2 linked regions of the Lentimonas sp. CC4 genome follow. The protein of the gene in region 1 interacts with the protein of each later gene in a pairwise test. Links are inferred from orthologs where the notes say so. Each region holds a gene or a part of one and is shown in the gene's direction. Other genes may lie near its edges.

What was found.
Region 2: the proteins of ruvA (region 1) and GZZ87_RS03865 interact in binary tests that used the Escherichia coli proteins (3 or more experiments, as listed by UniProt). The link is inferred for Lentimonas sp. CC4 from one-to-one orthologs.

Annotation. Positions count from the first base shown.
Region 1 is NZ_CACVBO010000001.1:1,871,324-1,881,357, reverse strand. The notes cover bases 1-2,826. They hold ruvA (Holliday junction branch migration protein RuvA), read left to right. Parts: upstream 1-1,026; coding sequence 1,027-1,626; downstream 1,627-2,826. Other genes in these bases: GZZ87_RS08315 (sigma-70 family RNA polymerase sigma factor), read right to left, coding at 2,316-2,826; GZZ87_RS08320 (hypothetical protein), read right to left, coding at 1,648-2,319; dapB (4-hydroxy-tetrahydrodipicolinate reductase), read left to right, coding at 250-987; dapA (4-hydroxy-tetrahydrodipicolinate synthase), read left to right, coding at 1-226. Outside these bases: more of GZZ87_RS08315, read right to left, coding at 2,827-2,918; gltS (sodium/glutamate symporter), read left to right, coding at 3,296-4,492; GZZ87_RS08300 (glycine zipper 2TM domain-containing protein), read left to right, coding at 4,557-5,030; GZZ87_RS08295 (O-antigen ligase family protein), read right to left, coding at 5,341-7,686; GZZ87_RS08290 (polysaccharide biosynthesis tyrosine autokinase), read right to left, coding at 7,897-10,034. UniProt on the Escherichia coli protein: The RuvA-RuvB-RuvC complex processes Holliday junction (HJ) DNA during genetic recombination and DNA repair.
Region 2 is NZ_CACVBO010000001.1:869,903-880,005, reverse strand. What follows is about bases 4,433-7,327. They hold GZZ87_RS03865 (crossover junction endodeoxyribonuclease RuvC), read left to right. Parts: upstream 4,433-5,535; coding sequence 5,536-6,120; downstream 6,121-7,327. Other genes in these bases: GZZ87_RS03855 (hypothetical protein), read left to right, coding at 7,224-7,327; GZZ87_RS03860 (SDR family NAD(P)-dependent oxidoreductase), read left to right, coding at 6,366-7,073; GZZ87_RS03870 (sulfite exporter TauE/SafE family protein), read left to right, coding at 4,576-5,361; truA (tRNA pseudouridine(38-40) synthase TruA), read right to left, coding at 4,433-4,517. Also shown: GZZ87_RS03890 (ATP-binding protein), read right to left, coding at 1-872; GZZ87_RS03885 (MgtC/SapB family protein), read left to right, coding at 1,129-2,391; GZZ87_RS03880 (hypothetical protein), read right to left, coding at 2,684-3,685; more of truA, read right to left, coding at 3,705-4,432; more of GZZ87_RS03855, read left to right, coding at 7,328-7,865; GZZ87_RS03845 (penicillin-binding transpeptidase domain-containing protein), read right to left, coding at 8,601-10,103.

The DNA of each region.
Region 1 (10,034 bases):
GCAGGCCGCGAACAACAACGACTACGCGACCGCCCGCGAAACTTACCACAAGTATTATCCTTTCTTTAAGGCCATCTTCCTCGAACCGAACCCAGTGCCAATCAAGTATGCACTCAAGCAAGCAGGCATCATCCAATCCGATGAAGTCCGACTCCCGCTTGCCGGTCTCACCGATGGCACACGCCAAGTGCTCGACACACTATTCGCAGACCTCGGTCTCGTCTAATCACGCTCAAATAACTATTTAACATGGCTCTTAACATTCTACTCAACGGCTCACGCGGACGCATGGGTCTCGCCATCTCCGAAGTCGCCGAATCTAATAACGCAGTCATCGCTTCCGCATGTGACGCAGGCGACGATCCTAGCGCAAACGTCGCCAACTGCGATGCGATCATCGACTTTAGTTTTCACGAAATCACTCCTGGCATCGCGGAGTTGGCAGTCGCCAACAACATTCCTCTAGTCATCGGCACGACTGGTCACACCCCAGAAGAAAAAGCGGCGATTCTCGCCACCGTCGAAGGTAAGATCCCCGTCGTCTGGGCAGGCAACTACTCAGTCGGCGTTAATACACTGAACTATTTGACCCGCAAGGCTGCTGCCATTCTGGGTGAACAATACGAGCCGGAAGTGCTGGAAATGCACCACCACCACAAAAAAGACGCCCCCAGCGGCACTGCTGAGCGCCTAATCGAGATTCTTAAGGAGTCCTACGAGCTCAACGACGAACAAGTCGTGCATGGTCGCGAAGGCCTCGTCGGTGCACGCCCACGTAAAGAAATCGGTGTGCATGCAATCCGAGGCGGCGACATCGTTGGTGAACACACCGTCTATTTCTGCGGCGAAGGCGAACGCATCGAACTCACCCACCGCGCGACTGACCGCAAGATCTTTGCCCAGGGCTCCGTCCGCGCTGCACATTGGGCAGTCGGCAAAGCTCCAGGTGTCTATAACATGGAAGACGTGCTCGGTCTCGTTGACTAGCAAGACTCCGCTCTCACTGCCACTTCTCACTCTCACTGAATGATCGCTCGCCTAAAAGGAACCGTCCTCGAAACCACCCCACTGATGGTCGTCATCGACGCAGGCGGTGTCGGCTATGAGGTGCATATCCCGATCACGACGGCAGAAAAAGTGCCAGCCGAGGGCAATCAATGCAGCCTATTCATCCATTCGGTTTACCGCGAAGACAGCGCCTCGCTTTATGGCTTTGCCACAAGGGAGGATCGCGATTTCTTTCGCCTGATCGTCGAGAAAGTGTCTGGAATCGGCCCAAAGATCGCCATCGCGATACTAAGCCGCATGTCAGTTGATCTCCTACGCGGTGCGATTGCTGGATCGGACATCGCACTCCTCACAAAGTGCCCCGGGATCGGCAAAAAGACCGCCGAGCGCCTAGTCATTGAGCTCAAAGACAAAGTCGGCCTCAGTGCCACAGCTTCCACAAGTGAGACGTCAAGCGTCGCTGCCAACGCTAGCCCAGGTGCATTTCAAGATGCAGTCAGCAGCCTTATTATCTTGGGCTACAAGCCAGCGGATGCGGATAAATTTGTGCGCAAGGCCTCCAGCCTATTGCCGGCGGATGCCAGCGTCGAAGCACTCGTCAAAAAAGCGCTGTCATAGCGCAATCGTGAGATGGGGTGGCTAGAAACTAGCCAAAGAGCTCTGAAAACCCGCGGGCCAACGCTGCGCCTGCGTTTCTTGGGGTGAACTATCATCCAGCGACTCAAACAATCGTGGCTCTGGCATAGCCGAAAAGGCCTTAAACTGATTGATGCGATCAATCTCATACTGGCGGCGTGCTTCGCGTTGACGCAGCGCCTCATGATCCACCCCTCGGAGCTGACGCTCATCAGGAGCCATATCTGGGGTGAGCCCCAGCAAGCGTAAGTGCGAGGCTAAGCTCCCGCGACGCGACTCTGGCAGGACTTGATTATCAGCAAAACGCTGGATATCAGAGTGTTCCAGCCCTGAAATCTCTTCGGTCGAGGCGACCGCCTCGGACTCCCGAAACACTGGTTTCAGCAAAACAAAGCCTACAGCGGCACATGCAGCAATACCTGAGCCAAAGACTAAAACCGTAAGACGGCTCGCTTGAGACGCCTGACGAGCGCCCAATTCACGAAACTTGGCAACTTGCTCCACCTCAGGCGCCACCGCCATGCGCATCGCTTGGTGCAAACGAAAACGTGCCTGAAACTCACGCTTACGCGCAGGATTCGCGGCGAGCTCTTGCTGCAACCATTCAAGATCGTCCGAGGTAATTTCTCGGTCGAAATACAAATTTACCAGCTCTGAAAATTCAGTGTCGTTCATGAGAAATCGCTACCCATCAATTCACGCAGACTCTCACGAGCGCGTGCGATACGGCTTTTCACCGTGCCGACACTGATATCTAGCTCTTGAGAAATCTCCTCATAGCTCATATTTTGGACATTACGCAAGGTCAGCACTTCGCGATGCTTATCGCCAAGCCCATTCATGCATTCAGACACGCGATCAACGAACTCTTGCGTTACAGCTGACTCAGCAGGCGTCTCGCTCTCGCTAGGCATCACATTCTCAAGAGTCAAATCGCCCTCTGCAGACAGAGGCTGATCCAGTGAGACGGAGTAATCCCGCTTGCGACGGAACCAATACCAGTAGCGATTGTGAGCCAAGTTCGTAGCGATTTGATAGAGCCACGTCGAAAATGAAGCATCCCCGCGAAAACTTTCTAGCCCGCGGTGCGCACGGATAAAGGCATCTTGCGTCACTTCCTCAGCATCTTGCTGATTTTTTAAAAGATGATGCACGCGCGCAAAGATACGATCCCAATAGCGCGTAACCATATCTTCATAGGCGGCATTATCACCGTTTTTGATACGTTCGATCAAGAGATCGTCTTGGCAGGCTGGTTCGCTTTTTACTCTCATTGTAGGGTTCATGTAAGCTAGATCGTTTAAAGCTTAGATTTGTTCCAAAGTATTTCGTTCAAAAAAGATAAAAAAGATGTTTCCTGAACTTGACAAGACCCGACTAGATGCCTTCCATCCTGCGTTTTTAAAGCGGATCGTTAGCTCAATCGGTAGAGCAGTTGACTTTTAATCAATTGGTTCGGGGTTCAAGTCCCCGACGGTCTACCACTTTCTTAAAAGCCTGTGAATCTCAATGATTTACAGGCTTTTTTGTGCCCAACAGATTCCGATGTCTTAGGTTCTATTAGTTCGATCCGGGACCCAATCCCCCCTACCATCCATATTTGACCTCACAGTCACTCAGGCCAACGATACCACTCCCTCTAGCAAAACTTATGGAATTAGAAATGCTCACCACATTCAACCTCGGCATCATTGTCTTATTTATAGGCAAGCTGCTGAGCACCCGTTTCTCCATCTTACGGCGCTACAATATTCCCGAGCCAGTCAGTAGCGGATTATTAATCTGCTTGATTACATTCGTGCTCTACCTGACCACTGGCATTGAAATCTCGTTCGACCTACACGCACGCGATGTGCTGCTTATCTACTTCTTCGCAGGCATCGGCCTCAACTCGGATCTGCGCTCTCTCCTTTCTGGCGGCCTGCCTCTAGTTATTTTATTGAGTGCCACCATCGTATTCATGTTTCTGCAAAACATCGCAGGAGTCGGAGTCGCCTCACTCTTCGGCCTAGACGGTGCGGTTGGCGTGCTTGGCGGCACCACCTCGCTCATCGGCGGACACGGCACCGCAATTGCATGGACCCCGGTCTACGTGGAGCAATACGGGATCACCAATGCTTCGGAAATCGGAATCGCCTGCGCAACTTTTGGCCTAGTGCTCGCCTCCCTAATGGGTGGCCCCATCGCGAATATCCTCATCAAGCGCCACAAATTGGAGCCCAAAACCTGCGAGCAGCCAGACGTTGGACTCACACACAACCATGAACACACAAAAGTGGACATGTATTCCATCCTCAGTGCTTGGCTGATACTCAACCTATGCCTGACTCTAGGAGCTGCGATTCAGCAAGGCTTAGAAAGTGCAGGCCTAGACTTACCGCTATTTGTATGCTGCCTCTTCGGTGGAATTATTTTGACCAATACCGTGCCTCGACTGTTTCCTAAGCTAAAATGGCCATCAGGCACTCCTGCCCTTGCCCTGATGTCGGACGTCGCTCTTGGAATGTTCCTAGCAATGTCTTTAATGAGTCTACAACTCTGGACCCTGACTGACCTTGCAGGGCCGATTGTCGCCATCCTCGGCGTGCAATTCATACTCGCATTCTGCTTTGCCCTCTTTGTGGTGTTCCGCCTCATGGGACGCGATTACGAAGCCGCCGTGATATGCTCGGGCTTTGGAGGCATCTCACTCGGCTCCACTCCGACTGCGATGGCAAATATGACGGCGGTCTCGAAACGCTATGGAGCAGCTCACAAAGCGTTCATAATAGTGCCTCTAGTCTGCGGTTTCTTCGTAGATATCGCCAATGCACTGATTATTCAGGTATTCCTTAATTGGTTCGCTTGATTTTACAGCTATCTAGCTATTTTATAGCTCTCTGCTTAGGCTCTACACTCACCATTCTTATATCATGAAAAACACAACTCGCGCTCTTTCTCTTTCTGCACTAGTGGCTCTTTCAACCATCGCCATGACAGGCTGTGACACGGCCAGTCAAGGCGGCAAAACATACACACGTGGCCAAGCCCAACAACAGATGAATGTCCAGTATGGTGTGCTACTCAATGTTGCAGCAGTCACCATCGAACCTGAGACAACAGGTGGTGGCGCAGTAGTTGGTGCTGCAACAGGCGGCATCGCAGGCTCGATGCTAGGCAACGGCCGCGGCAGCACGCTCGCAGCCATGGGGGGCGCACTGGCAGGGGCAGCAGTTGGGGCAAAGTCTGAGAAAAACATGCGCACAGTCGCAGGCCACGAGCTCGAAGTCGAACTCCAGGACGGCCGTATCTTAGTCATCGTCCAAGAAGCCGATGATGCCTTCCTCAAAGGTGACAGCGTGCGCGTCATCACCGACAACAAGGGCGTCAGCCGCGTTCGTCAGTAAGCACCAGTTGATACCACCCTTTCCTAAAGGCCGCTGCGATGATCGTAGCGGCTTTTTTTGGCTCATCGACGATGACAGGGAGCGGACTCGTTCGACAGTAAATCACTGAGATAGAACAAAGCTCAATTGCATTGTGGCACGGGCTTCTCGGAGAGAGTCTGTTTTGCGCAGTCGAAGACATGCTCGCCTGCAAGCAGGAGAAGCATGCACCCCAATGTTGAATCAGATATTCCCCCAGTGTGCGGTGAGCCTCAACAGCGATCCCACTAATCGACGATGAACCTTTTTTTTGAATCCAGCCCCCTTCGGCCTACTGAGTCTGCTTCCAATAGTCCTCAAACGCATACCAGCTCTCAGAATAGTGCTGTAACTTATAGAGAATCTCAGCACGCCAGTAATACACATATCTTGGCGGGTTCGATTGCTTGAGTATTTGATTAACAATAAGTAGCGCCTCCGAGTATTCCTCGTTTTCTATATAATACCTCATCAATGCAGTGCCCTTCGACAAATCGCTTGATGCAGCAAAGAAGCCGCGCTTCAGGCGATCAATTCTGCTCAAGTCAATTTTCACCTCGGGAATTTGCGGCGCGGGAAGCCCCTTCCGCATCAAATCCACAGCCTCCTTATACCGAGCCTGATGTTGACGAAGCATGGCATATAACAACCAAGTCGAGTCCAAGGTATCACCATACTCTTCCAGATATGCTTCCAGCTGATCCGACTCTCCAACATCAGCCCATCGTCTCAATATTGCTGTCCGGTCCTCCCTCGTAAACCGCGCCAACGACGCCTCCGCACGCAGCTCTTTCTCTATTTCTCGCTTAAACGCCGAACCAGACAAGAACAGCAGCAAGCGCGCCCGATCAGTCGCATCGACTTGAGACATTTCAATCATGCCCTCCATCAACGCATCATTCTTAGAGGCCTTCTCCAGCATTCTGCGATAAAGATCCTCCTTCGAATCGACATAACGAATCAACGCCTCGCGCCATGCAGACACGGTGCGATTCACATCATAAGGTAGCCATGCCAGCCCCTCCTCATAAGCAATCATCCCAATATTTGGCTCCGCAAAGCGAGCACGACGAAAATCTTGAGCGACCTCTGATCGCAGGTCACCACGCGACAAGCCGATCTGAGCACGCTGAAAATACCCACGCCAACTCAACGGTTGCAACGCAATCACTTTATCTATCGCACCCTCAGCTCGATCTAGATCCGCCACAGCACTACTCTCAGTCGCACGCTGCTCTTGAATATCCAACGCCACGGACGAATGCGTCGGCAGTCCAAACAGACCCCCGAGAATCCAAAGCCCGCCGAAGAGCAGCAAAACACCTCCCACACTGCGCCAAACCACAGGCTTAAAGGTGGCACGCGGCGCAGAAGTCGCACGCGGCAAGGCCAGCGTCGCAAATAAAATCGCAAAATAAGCAGTCCCTGGGCGATGCCCCGACACATCAAACAAACCGTGCACCAAAAATAAAACCACCCCCGTCAACGCAATCATACGAAATGCACCACTGCGCCCTGACCTAGAAGTTCGGCATTTTCTAAAATACGATACAATCAAGAGCCCCAAAAAGAACACTGCAATTAAACCACCCTCAGCACCCAACCAAAATAAATCACTTTCAGGGTGAACCGCCCGCTGATAATTGCGCGACACATCACGATACTGAGGGAACACCTCTTCAAAATTCCCCACTCCGTGCCCAGTCAACGGCGCGGCTTGAATCATATCCACCGCATCATGCATGATCAACATTCGGTTGCCCTGCCCCCACTCTGACGGAGACGATAGATACTTCGTCGCACGCTCCACAGCCGGTTCATGGCTCGTAATGAAAACGCTGAAGACCAGCAGCACGACTGGAACACCGACCTTTAAGAACAACGACATAACCGAACGACGCAGACTAAAGACAAACCACAAACCAATGCCGCCGAAATACAATAGCACTCCCGCTCGCGACACCCCATAGATCAGCGCAGCCAAACATAAGAACGATCCAACAAAGCCAACCAGTTGAATCAGCCTACGCCCCCTCAAGCCCTCCATCGCATAGCTAAACGTCAGCACTCCCCCAATCGCAATAAAGTCAGACGTCTGGTTGCGGTTCGGGAAAAAACTAAACGCAGTCGCAGATTCTGCCCCAGGATAGCGCAACCCAAAAAGATTACCCACCAAAACCACCACGGCGAAGACAGCAATCAAGCAGGACAGCCAAAAGTATATCCACTTCCGCCCCGAATAGTTCACCTTCCAACTGGATGCCGCATACAACCAACTAAAACCAGCCACAGCCAACAAGAAGGCCTCAAAGCTAATCCACGGTTGCACCGACAAGCTCCACGGCAATTCGAACCCAAAAACATCAACCGCAGTCGTCCTCCACGCTGGAGTCTTCCAATAAAACATGGGCAAGAAAGCGAACAATAGAGAGCCCAATAAACCAAACAGCCCCACATCCAGCCACTTACCAAGGCTACGTGTCGGAGGGCGTAACAGCAAAGCTACTCCCGGCAAGACCAGAGCGAATCCCAACGCATGCACATGATGCCCACCTCCAAGCAGGATTAAAACGCACACGCCCAGCAAGCCCAAGATGAAGCCCTTACAGATAGCAGGCGCACCTTTAGGCTCTGGCAATGAAACCGGCGCCTTCGATGGCGAAACACTTACTGCAGCGAAAGACGACGTAGCGGGCGGCGAGGACCTGCGGCGCATACCTTTTGAGCGCCCGCGACTCCGAGACGAACTCTCATCTCGATGCTTTATGCGTCGATACTTTTTTCGTGGATCTGAATCCATACCTAAGCCTCTTGCCCTATTAAATTCATAACCACGCACAAACCGAGGTTAGGTGCTGGTAGTTTTAGAAGACGAGCTACTACCACTTTTTGAATCAGTATAATACTCCGAATATTTGTAGTAGTAATACCCCGGCTGCATCGCATCGACATAGTTAAGGATCAACCCTGAAACATCGATATTACGCTCACGCAGACGAGCCATCGCGGGTTTGATCTGACGAACCTGAGTATATGCACACCGAATCGTAAACAATACAGCATCGACCTTCCCTGCAAATCCAGACGTATCATCAGTCGCAAGTATCGGCGCCGTATCAAAGATAACAAAATCATACCGCTCTCTCGCCTCGCGGATAAACGCATCCATATTCTCACTCATCAGCAATTCAGCCGGATGATCGGGATACCCACCAATAGAGACGAAATCTAAATGCTCATAACGACTCGATTGCAGCGCAGTATCGAGTGTCAGTCGGCCATCTAAAATATCAGAAAACCCATTCTCTCGGTTCAACTTAAGTAAATGGTGCAGACGCCCACGACGTAAGTCAGCATCTACGAGTAAGACCTTCGAATGTGCAAAGGATAATGCCACAGCCAAGTTCGCCGCTACAGTGGACTTCCCCTCTGAAGGCACCGCACTCGTCACAGCAAAAACACTAGGCTTCACATGCTCATCCCCCATAAAGAACACGGACGTCCTCAGGTTACGACAAGCCTCTGCAAACACATAGCGATCATCATTCTTACGCAACAACACCGAGTGCACATCCCCCTCATTTACCTTCTCATAGGGAATCGCCCCGATCAAGGGATGCTGAAACTGCGCACTTAACTCATTCGCAGACAAAATTCGATTATCCAGTGCACCCAACAGAAAAAGCACGCCGCCAGCCAAGACGAATCCAAACAAGCCTCCCATCGCAAATTGACGCACAAGACCTACCCCTGCAGGGACTGGCTTACGCGCATTCACCAAAATCGAAACTGTGTCTTGTTGTAGATTCTGATTCGTATCAATCGCACGCAGTGAGTCCTGGCTACTCGCATACGCCTCCTTTGAACGCTTCAGGCGTGACTGCAAACGTTCGAATTCAGCAATCAAACGCCCATTTTCCAGCGCGGTCTTTTCCCAGATTTCAATCTCTGCATTGAGATTCTTGATCTGATTCCCGACCACCTGCTGACGCTCTGCAATACGCTCCAGCGCCTGAGCGCGATGTATTTTCAATTGATTCTCAGTGCGCTCAATCTGATTTTTAAGACCGATTATTTTCGGATGCTTCGGCTTTAAATAAATTGAGAATTCATCCAACTGGGCATGTAACAACTGCAACTGCTCTTTGCTCTGTATATATTTCTGATTCTCATCGACGCCTCCACCATTAAACGCCTCGCTCGAGGGCGCCTCCCCGCGACCTGCCCCCTGTAACTGATCGATCAACAAACTCTTTTGCTGTGGATTCTCATTGAGAATCGAAGTCAACGAGCGGCTCTCGGTATTCAACTCTGCGACTTCACGTTTCAACTCAGCAAGATACACTCCCGCAGCGGAACCTTGCTCCTGAATAAAGACGATATTGTTACGCTGCTGAAATTCGACAATCGCATCTTCCCCCTCATCCACTTCTTTCTCCAGTATCTGCAACTGCGCAACAATCGCATCATAGGTTCGCTCCGAGGTCTTCGAGCGCATTTCCACTCGTCGGTTGATGTATTCCTCCATCACCGCATCCAAATATGCCTGAGTATATTCAGCGTGCGGAGTATACGCTCGAAGGACAAAGATCGACGTGTCTCGCTTTACATACGCTTCGATATCCAACGAGTTCAATCCATTGACCTGATACGCCTCAGTCTCCCTCAACGCAGCGTCCAATTCAGGATTTGATAAACGTATACGCTCAACGGCCCGCACCTGCACCTGCTCGCTCAACATGAGCTCGATTTGAGTCCCAAAGAAGTTATCACGCTCCTCTGCATACACGTCATTCTCAGGTAAATCAATCCGACCACTGACAATCATTTGAGCCTTTGACAGATAGAACGGCTCTTTAAAATGACTCTGGACCGCTTTAGCGCAGACCCCTAGAGCCACCGCCAGAGGAATCACCCACCAATAGCGGCGCAACACGATCTTCGTTCGATAAACAATTTGCTGAAATAGCTCCGTGTAATCGACCG
Region 2 (10,103 bases), 1.0 Mb from region 1 along the record:
ATCCATGCGTCTTTGGGGGACTCCGGCACTCGTTCGAACCGTCCATTCTCCATGTTGAGATAGTAGTAGTCGCGCAACGAAGCTTCCATGAATGCTTCTAGCTTGCGAATTAGGTTTGGAATGCAGTCTTCGAAGCGCTCATCTTTGACGACGTTAAACCGCTGCCCACTTTGCCGTTCGGTGCCCGTGTAGCGGACATAGCGCACGTAGGCATTCGCAATGTATTGGCTGGGGTCTATGGCAAACAGTAGGATCGCTGCGTTTTTAAAGAGAAGCTGCCCATTACGCTTAGTCGCCAAATTTCGCTTTATTGCCAGTGCTTCAAAAGTGCCTTGGTAGTGCATTGCTTTGCGATATGCTTCGCAGACGGTGTTGTCGAAATCAGCGGGATCAAAATCCTCATGCACTTCGTCTTCGTAAGAGCGAATCGCCTTATTGTATTCCAGTTTTTTAACCTCTGCGCGCTTTTCGGGGCCTTTGTTGCTATCCGCCACACGCAGGTAGACGGCTTCATTGTCTTTGCGCTGAAATAGGCGCTCATAGTCATGATCCACGTGAAAGAGGAAGATTAATGTGCCATCGGTTAGCAAGAGTTCTTCCAGTTCGATGTTTGCCGGAGGGTGAATGTAGTCGTGCACCAACTTTCGATACTCGTCGAGTTCGCGGGGTGAGAGCACATTCAAATCTTCCACTGCGCCCGAATCATGCATCCCATATACTAAAGTGCCACCGCCAGCGTTGAGCATGCCGATCAACTCGTTGGCAATTTTTGAAGACTTTGTATCGCGCCCCTTCCGCTCCAGATACTGCCCTTCGGGCTTGGTTTGCAGACCTTCGAGTGTCAGCGCGGAGTTGTAATTGGAAAAGGACATGGTGGGTAGTTGAGGAATCAAACGTCGAATGCGCAAGGCGTATGTTCCATTCGTAATATGTTCGTCCTGCGCTTAGCTACTGCGCAAGCAAATTTAGCGCAGTATGAATTTACCGATGGGAGCGCAACCAGCAGAGTCTGGGCGGGGTAGTCGACCTCAATGCGATTGCATATGGCCACTGCCAAGGTTTGACCTGATCGAGTCGACCGCTTAATGTGACTGTAGATTTTTTAGTTAGAACAAACGTTTGGGTTTTATGGATCTATTGCTCCAGTCTCTTATTCTCAGTGCCAGTCTCGGCGCGTTGATTGGCTTAATTCGCCAATGGGGGGATCAGCAGGAGCAGGGAACAGATCAGCACGATGCTTCCTTCGCTGGCTTACGCACGTTCGTGCTGTGGGCGTTGATCGGTTATACCTCGGCATTTCTCTCGGAGAGCTATGCACCTTACTGCTTTGTCGTGGCGCTAGTGATAGTCGGGCTGCACCTCGTGCTGCATGGTCGCGTGGACAAAGATAAAAGTCGGGTGGGATTTACAACGGGCGCTGCTGCGATTATAACCCTGTTCCTCGGTGCGCTGGTGTATTGGGATCATTTGCCGCTCGCGGTGATGCTGGCCGCCTTAACCATGGTGACACTTGGGCTGAAGCAGACCACGCATTCGTGGACGCGGCGTTTTACGAACGAGGATATTCGCTCAACCCTGCAATTTGTCGCGGTCACGGGAGTCGTGCTGCCACTGGTGCCGAACCAAGGCTATGGTCCGTCGGAGGCGATCAATCCGTATTCGTTGTGGCTGATGGTGGTGCTCATTTCGGGGCTTGGATTTGTGGGGTATTTGTTGATTCGCATGCTCGGCACACGCTCTGGCGTGATACTGACGGGGTTCGTGGGAGGCCTAGCATCGAGCACGGCTACGACGCTGGCATTTAGCCGAGAGTCGAAGGTCTATCCCGCGCTTTCATTAGGCTTTGCCCTAGCAATTGTGATGGCCTGCACGGTGATGCTGGCGCGCGTGATCATCATACTCGGGCTCATTTGCCCAGAGTTTATCCCGTCGCTATGGTTGCCGTTTCTGGTGCTGTCGGTGCCAGGCTTGTTGTATATCCTGATCGTCGGGCTGTTGTATCGGAAGGGCAGAGAAGCGACGGAAATACCCGAGTTGAAAAACCCGCTTGGGCTAGGGATTGCGATTAAGTTCGCGCTGATTTACGGCATCATTTCTGTGCTCGTAAAAGTGTTTATGAGTTCCGGCCTGAGCGAGGGCCTGCTCGCTTTGAGCTTTGTCTCGGGGCTGACGGATCTCGATGCCATCGCGCTATCGATTACCAATAATCTTAAGGATGGCATCGTGACCGCCGATTTGGCAGCGAAAGCAGTAATTGTCGCCGCGATCGCTAACACCTTGCTCAAGGCAGGCTTGGTTTTCTCGCTCGGTTCGACGCAATTACGCAAACACATCGCGATTGCTTTAGGTGCGACCGTGTTGGCCGGTGTCGGTGCGTTCTATCTGATTTGATGGTTAGCGTCTCATGCAAAGCAACGATTGCGACCAAAAGCTAAATTTAAATGAATGGTGTAGGACGCGGTTCTTTACGCAGGAAAGGCCGTGTTGAGCTGGATTGGAAGGCACGTTCTAGATCAACAAACGGCTGTATTGAAATGTCACAGTCACTTTTAATCTCTGAGATCTTTACTTCAGGTATAATTTGGAGCAAGGGGAATGGGGATCTTTATATTTTGCGTTTGCCCTCCTGCCAAAGGTCCGCGGATCTGCTGACTACTTACTTACCCTAGCAAGGGTGAATCGCTCAATTCGTTATCATTGGTCGCGCATACCGATGAAGGCTATATTTCCACCAATTAAGCCATCGACGCTTCATTGTGATCGGGGAGCACAGTTGTATGCTTCCTCCATCTGTAAACCAATCCACTGGGTATCCTAAGTCGGTGTAGTTAAAAGGTCTGCCTTCGCCAACATATTGATCCAATATTTTCTCAATGGAACGGCTGGATTGTGCTGGAGATCCAAATTTCCAAGTAGGGGCCTGAGGAAGGTAAGGCCAACTGAGAAGTAAACCAGGTTCGATTACAATGTCTCCTTGGCTGACGGTTTTCATGGCACGAAATAGATCAACCAAGTCGCCTCCTTCGGGGGTCGGAACCTCTCGCAGTAGCAGGGACTTATTAGAAATTGCGTCCTTTTGCCGGAATGGGATATTCTGTAATCCGTAGCGAAATAGAGCCTTGGAGATCGGCAAAGCGTCAGTCTGCGAATTTTCAAGTGCGGCAAATAGAAACGGCACATCGTATGGCCATGGATCACGCATCAGCAGTCTTGCAGCTAACTGCTGTAGGTCTGCATGATTCAATAAGCTGAGTAATGCATCCCTCGCTGCTTGGTTTCGGAAGTCTTCTTCAAAGCCACCGAAAACAGTTCGGTCGATTCCAATAAGATGCAGAGTATACACGGCTCCGATTCTCGCTTTGGATGAATGGTTCTCCTTTATGTAATCGATGAGGACTGGGATTGCGGCGTCCCCATGCTTTGCAATAGAGAACATATCGTCGGTGTAACCAATGTATTGGGATTTTCCGGTGAAGTTAAGCTCCCAATCATGATCTAGTCGCTGAATCAAGGTTTCCAAAGGAGTCTCAGAGTCGATTTCTGCAGGCACCCATGCCCCTTCCTGTGCACGATAATCTTGTAGTTGTGATCCTTGTGGTGTGCCGATGAGGGGAGATTCCCCGTGAGCAAGACAGATCGGCAGCATGAAGATGAGTGCGAGGGCTTGTGCGATTGGTTTCATCATGTCTGCGTATCAAGGTTCGTTATTTATAAAAAACGCGGTCGAGGCTTAGGCCTTTGCCAGGTGCCGTGACGATGCGATGGGTGCGCTGCTTGGATTCGAGAATTGTGCGAATCTCGTCGGGGCTGAGGCGTCCGCGGCCGACGGCGTAGAGTGCGCCGGCGATGCTGCGCACCATTTTGTAGAGAAATCCGGAGCCTTCGGCGGTAAGCGTGAGCTGTTTGCCGCGCTGGATGACTGCCAGCGTGTGCACGGTTTTTACGGGGTTCGGGTCGTTGTCCTTACTGTGGCTGGCGCTGTATGCGGTAAAGTCGTGCGTGCCGACCAGGTGTTGGGCGGCGGCATTCATGGCGTCGAGGTCCAGTGGAATGTCACGGCAGGCCCAGACGTAGCGGTCGTGGGTCGGTTTGGCGCGGCCGAGGGTGTAGCGGTATTTGTAGCGCTTGCCGGTTACGGAGAAGCGGGCGTGAAAGTCGTCGCTGACGGGCTGGATCGATTTGATCTGAATCGTCGTCGGCAATTGCGCATGCAGCGCACGGATCAGCTTCTCAGGTGGGTGCTTCCAATCGGCATCGAAGTGGAAGCATTGCCCGTTGGCATGCACGCCGGCATCGGTGCGTCCACTGCCTTGGGTTAGAATTTTGATGGAGAAGATCTTTGAGAGGATCGCTTCGATATGGTTTTGCACGGCGTTGCCGTTGGGTTGGCGTTGCCAACCCTCAAAATCAGTGCCGTCGTAGGCGCAAATACATTTCCAACGCATGAGGAGGACTGTGTCGCCTTTGGGGGAGTTGTGAAGAGCGAAGTTTCGTCTGGCAGTCTTAATCCTAATCATAATCTTACTCTTAATCGATCAGGGGGATTATGATTAAGAGTAAGATTATGATTAAGAGTTGAGGTCTGTCTTCGGGCTGCAAGTCTGCGTTGCCATGGGGGAATTGGAAACATGGCAATATGCGCTGGTCGCGTTGGGCGCGGTCTTTGTCGGTTTGGGGAAAGGTGGCTTGCCGGGCGTGGGGAATCTCACGGTGGTATTGCTGGCACTGGCACTGCCAGCGAAAGCATCGGTCGGGGTGTTGCTGCCGATCTTGATCGCGGCAGATGTTGTGGCGGTTTCGATCTATCGTCGTCATGCACTGTGGCCGTATATTTGGAAGCTGCTGCCGTGGATGCTCGTGGGCATCGTGATCGGCTATTTTGTCTTTAGTCGGGTGAATGATGCGCATGTCAAATTCTTGATCGGCGTGATTCTGCTCTCGATGACGGGGGTGCACTTCTTTCGTAAGTGGAGCCGCCGCAACCATGAGGGGGAGGATCTGTTGCCGCACCACCCAGTGTTCATTGCCACGACGGGGATCATTGGTGGGTTTGCGACAATGGTGGCAAATGCGGCGGGGCCGGTGGCCGCGCTCTATTTTATTGCCTCGGGGCTGCCGAAATATGCCTACATCGGCACATCGGCGTGGCTGTTTCTATTGGTGAATCTGATCAAAGTGCCGTTCATGATGGATTTGGGCATCATTGATTTCAGCTCCCTCGGGTTTAGCGCGAGTTTTATGCCGTATGCGCTGGTGGCTGCGATGATCGCGCCGTTGATTGTGAAGCGGATCAACCAGCGGGTATTTGAGATATTGATTTGGGTCTTTGTGGTGATCGGTGGTCTGAAGCTGGTTTTATAGGTCAGAGGTCAGAGGTCAGAGGTCAGAGGTGAGAGGTGAGAGGTCAGAGGCCAGAGGCCAGAGGTGAGAGGCCAGAGGTCAGAGGTCAGAGAGCTGAGGAGGGAGGGGTGTTTAATTGACTAACTGGTCATTCCGAACTCGTAATTCCTAATTCTTAATTCCTAATTCTCCTCAATGGCACGTAAATCGACACGTAAACTTTGGGCTGAGCATATCGCGCGAGGCGGTGCGCAATCTGCAAAGGCACTGCGAGCGACACCGATGCGCACGGTGCAGTTTAAGGGGATCGTGCTAGGGATCGACCCCAGCCTGCGTGGCAGTGGTTTTGCGGTGCTGGACTATCAGCCGAACGGCAAGGTGCGGGTGCTGGAAACGGCGACGCTCAAGCTGAAGCCGGTTATCTCGCAGATCGAATGCCTCGGTGCGATCGGCAACCAAGTGGAGGATTTTATTGATCAACATAAGATCAATCACGTGGCGATTGAGCAGACCATCTATGTGCAAAATTTCCAGACGGCGCAGATTCTGGGAGCGGCACGCGGTGCGGCGATTGCGGTGGCTTCGATGCGCGGCTTGCCAGTTTTTGAATATGCCCCATTGCGGATCAAGCAGGCCGTGGCAGGTGCGGGCCGAGCGAGTAAAGAGCAAGTGGCGCGAACGATCCAGAGTATTACAGGTGCTGATTTGACTGAGCGATTGGACGAATCCGATGCCGCTGCGGTGGCGCTGTGCCATGCTTATACCTGGCGCGGGGAGTAGTGCGTCGAGTTGTCCTTAAGCAGAAGCCAGAAGTTAGAATTCAGACCTCCGTTTCTACGACATACGCATTTTTGAGTCTCGCCAAGTTGGCGTAGAGCGCCCACTGGCGCAACTTCCTCAGTGTCATTGAGCAACTTCTAACTCCTAGCTTCTGATTTCCGTTTTTTGAATTACGTGTTCAAGAAATTTGGATAACGCTCACACAATGTTTGTATTTCTAGGCTAAAAACCTCATACGGTGTGCTATGCAGAAAGTATTTATTACAGGCGTAAGCTCTGGTTTGGGGTATAGTTTGGCAAAGACTTACTTGGAGCAAGGTGCTCAGGTATATGGGTGCAGTCGCCGTGCGCCTAAGGATTTGATCGAAAAGGGGCTTATTTTTAAGGCAGCAGACTTTGCCGATGCTGCGACTGCGATCCATGCGGTGGGTAGTTTGCTGGCAGATGCAGGGAACCTACACTTAGTCGTTCTCAATGCTGGGAAGCTGGGTGAGATTCGTGATTTCAAGGACACTCCATTGAGCGATTTTCGTGAAACGATGGAGGTCAATATGGTCGCCAATAAGTGGTTGCTGGATCTGATTTTTGCCTCTGGCCGACAAGTGAAGCAGGTGGTGGCCATTTCGTCGGGGGCTTCGCGTTCGGGGCAACGTGGCTGGAATGGTTACAGCATTTCGAAGGCGGCATTGAACATGTTGATCCATATGTATGCGAATGAGCAGCGCCGCACGCACTTTACATCCTTGGCTCCGGGCTTGGTGGATACTGCGATGCAGGACTATTTGACGAACCTTCCGGAAGATGAGCGTTTCAAACCATTGGCGATTTTGAAGGAGGCGAAGGGCACGGAGAAAATGCCGGATGGTGATACCTGCGCGCGTCAATTGATCGATACGTTTCCAAAATTGCTGGAGCGTCCGAGCGGTGCCTATGCTGATATTCGGAAGCTGTAGCGTTCGGGAGTCGTGGCTCTGTTTTACCTGAAAAGCCTGCAGGTTCGTTCATTTTCTCTGTGGTGTTGAGCCGGATATTGCTGTGCTTGTGAAAGAAAAGAGGAATATACCTTGTTTTCTGCGTAAGTAATTTATCTTATGTTCTGAATTATGGCTGTTCCTCCTCGCATTCATCTAAGTATACTGACGAAAGATCAGTTGGTTGATCGTGCTCTGGGTGCTAACCGGGCGAAGGTTCGATTATTGCTGGCCGATCCGAAGGTGCACATTCTGGTTTTGTTGGAGTCGCATCTCGGCGACTGTCAATTTTCAGGGATCGGCCCGACTTTAAAGTATACTTCAGTTCTCTCCTTAATGGCTGCTGATTTTTCGAGTTTTACACCGAAGGCGTATTACGAAAAGACCGATGAGGATTGTGGCCGTGTGCCAACAGCGACAAGTGAGAGCGAGTCTCTGCGAATTCGTGACTTGGAGGCAGAGTTGGCTGATCTAAAGAAGCGTTACCAGTCACTGCAGCAGGAGCACGAAGTTGCAAAGTTACAGGTGGGGCAATCGAGGGAAGCGTCGCATTTACAGGCTGCTAGCTTTACGCGACGCGATGAAGATTTGAATCACGGCGAGGGGCTACTAGCTGAACGCGAGCAGGCTTTAGCGGAGATGGAGGAGTCTTTGATTTCCCGTCTGAACGAGCATATGGAGAAACTTGCCGAGCTAGAACAAAGGGAAGAGGATTTGTTTGCTCGTGAGCGTCGCTTGCAAGCCAGTGGCGAGTCTGCTGAGTCTACAGGCTAGGTGCCTGCCATCTAAAGGATGACATGACTGGAAACGCAGATTTCGGGACATATCGCTCCGCCGAGGGGATATTCATTCCGAATCTCTATCCTATTTCTGGTGTCGTTATATGTAATTCTTCTGCGCTTGAAATAGTGGCACATCATGGTTCGGAATACTGCAACCAGTGAATAGATTCTCTCTCTCTTCTTTTGATCAACCTAGATTCAGGAGTTAGAAGTCAGAAGTTAGTCCTTGGTAATAAGGCGCTTCCGAGAGTATTTGACGCCGCCTGCCGAGCGCAGCGACACTTATTATGCCCTTGGGTGCAACCGAAGGGCGAAGCCATTTGGCGAATCGGAGATTCTTCATAAAACACTGATATTCAGCTTCTGACTACTGTCTTCTAACTACTCTTTTAAGGATAGAGATGATTCGCTGACGACCTGTTCGATTTCTTGATTAGGTTTATTGTATATTGGATCTCAACCGCGAATCGTTTCAATTCTGATGGAACTGTCTGCGAATTGAATTTTAATTCTTTTTTTGAAGTGATCTACGCCTCGGGCATTAAAGTGCCAATCTTGGTTTTCTAAGTGGCTCCATTCTGTTGGGAGTCTTCCTTCATTTCGAACAAGGTATGCTGCAACTGCTCGTGCATGCCGACATCAAGACGACGATGATTTACACGCACACCGTGCAGAGCCGAACAAAGAAGGAGATGGTCAGTCCGCTGGATCTTTGAGTGGAGGCGGCTCACTCTGATGACACAGACAAAATGTCTGTGTCACTTTGTTCTGACGCCGTTGGGAAGCCTGCGCGTTCGGGGTATTTCTCGATGAATTTTAGAAAAATGTCTTTGGCGACGGGGCCGGCGGTGGAGCCGCCGTGGTAGCCGTGGCTCTCGTCGGTGCCTTCGACCATGACGGCCACCGCAATCTGCGGATTGTCCATAGGGGCAAACCCGAAGAACCAGGCGAGGTTCACTTCTTTGCCGTGGGCACGGAAGTCGGCGGTGCCGGTCTTGCCGCCGATGCGGAAGTGGTCGATTTGCACGAGGCGGCCGGTGCCGTTGGGGCCGACGACGCGCTCCATGCCTTCCCAGAGGAGGTGTGTTTGTTCGGGCGTGAGCCCGATGGATTCGCCGCCGTGGTTGACCTGCATGGCCTCCTCGCGGGTGAGTGCTTTAAGGGTGGGTTTGGTGCGCGTCTCGCCGCGTGCGATGGAGGCGATCACGGTGGCCATTTGTAATGGAGTCTGCAGGAGGAATCCTTGGCCGATGGCGGTGTTCGCGGTGTCGCCAGGCACCCAGCCCGAACCGACTTTTTCTCGTTTCCATTCTTTAGAGGGCACGACGACGCGACTGGTTTCGAAGGGCACTTCGACACCAGTTTTTTGATCGAGTCCGAAGCGCTTGGCTTCGGCGCTGAGGACATCGATTCCCATGCGTAGGCCTTCAGCATAGTAAAAGACGTTACAGCTTTTTTCAATGGCGGCGGGCAGGTCGGTTTGCCCGTGCCCCCAGCGCGAGTTGCAGCGGAAGACGCGATTGCCGACGCGGTGCACGCCTTGGCAGTTGTGCTTGGTGTTGCCATCGATGGTGCCGTTACGCATGCCGGCGATGGAGGTGATGAGCTTGAAGGTGGAGCCGGGCGGGTAAGAGAGCTGTAGGGCGCGGTTGAGCCATGCGCCGCGTTCGTTGATTTCCTCGAAGGTGGTGCGTGGAATGAATGGGCTCAGGTCGTTGAGGTCGTAGGTGGGATGGCTGACGAGGGTGAGCACTTCGCCTGATTGTATGTCGAGTGCGATGGCCGCGCCGGTGCGATCGCCCAGGCCGGTCTCAGCGGCGAGTTGCAGGTCCATGTCGATACTGGTGATGAGATTCTCGCCTTGTTCAGGAGGGATCATTTCTAGGCGTGTATCTTGAAAGCCGAGAGGGTCGACGCGCCACATTTCCATGCCGGTCTTGCCGGAGAGCAGGTCGTTGAAGGAGCGTTCGAGGCCGGTTTTGCCAAGCTTGGTTTTGAAGGTGAATGTCTTGATGCCGTCGTCGGGGATTTCACTGGCGTCGGGCAGGGTGTTTTGCACGTAGCCGAGTAGGTGGGCTGCGGCGGATTTGTAGGGGTAGTAGCGTGCGGTGCCAGTGTGGATTTGAATGGGGGAATTGACGGGGATCTGTTCGACGAGGCGGGCGTATTGATCGGGGCTTAGGTCTTCGACGAGCGGTAGTGGGAGCAGGAGCTTCTCGTTGAAGTGGCG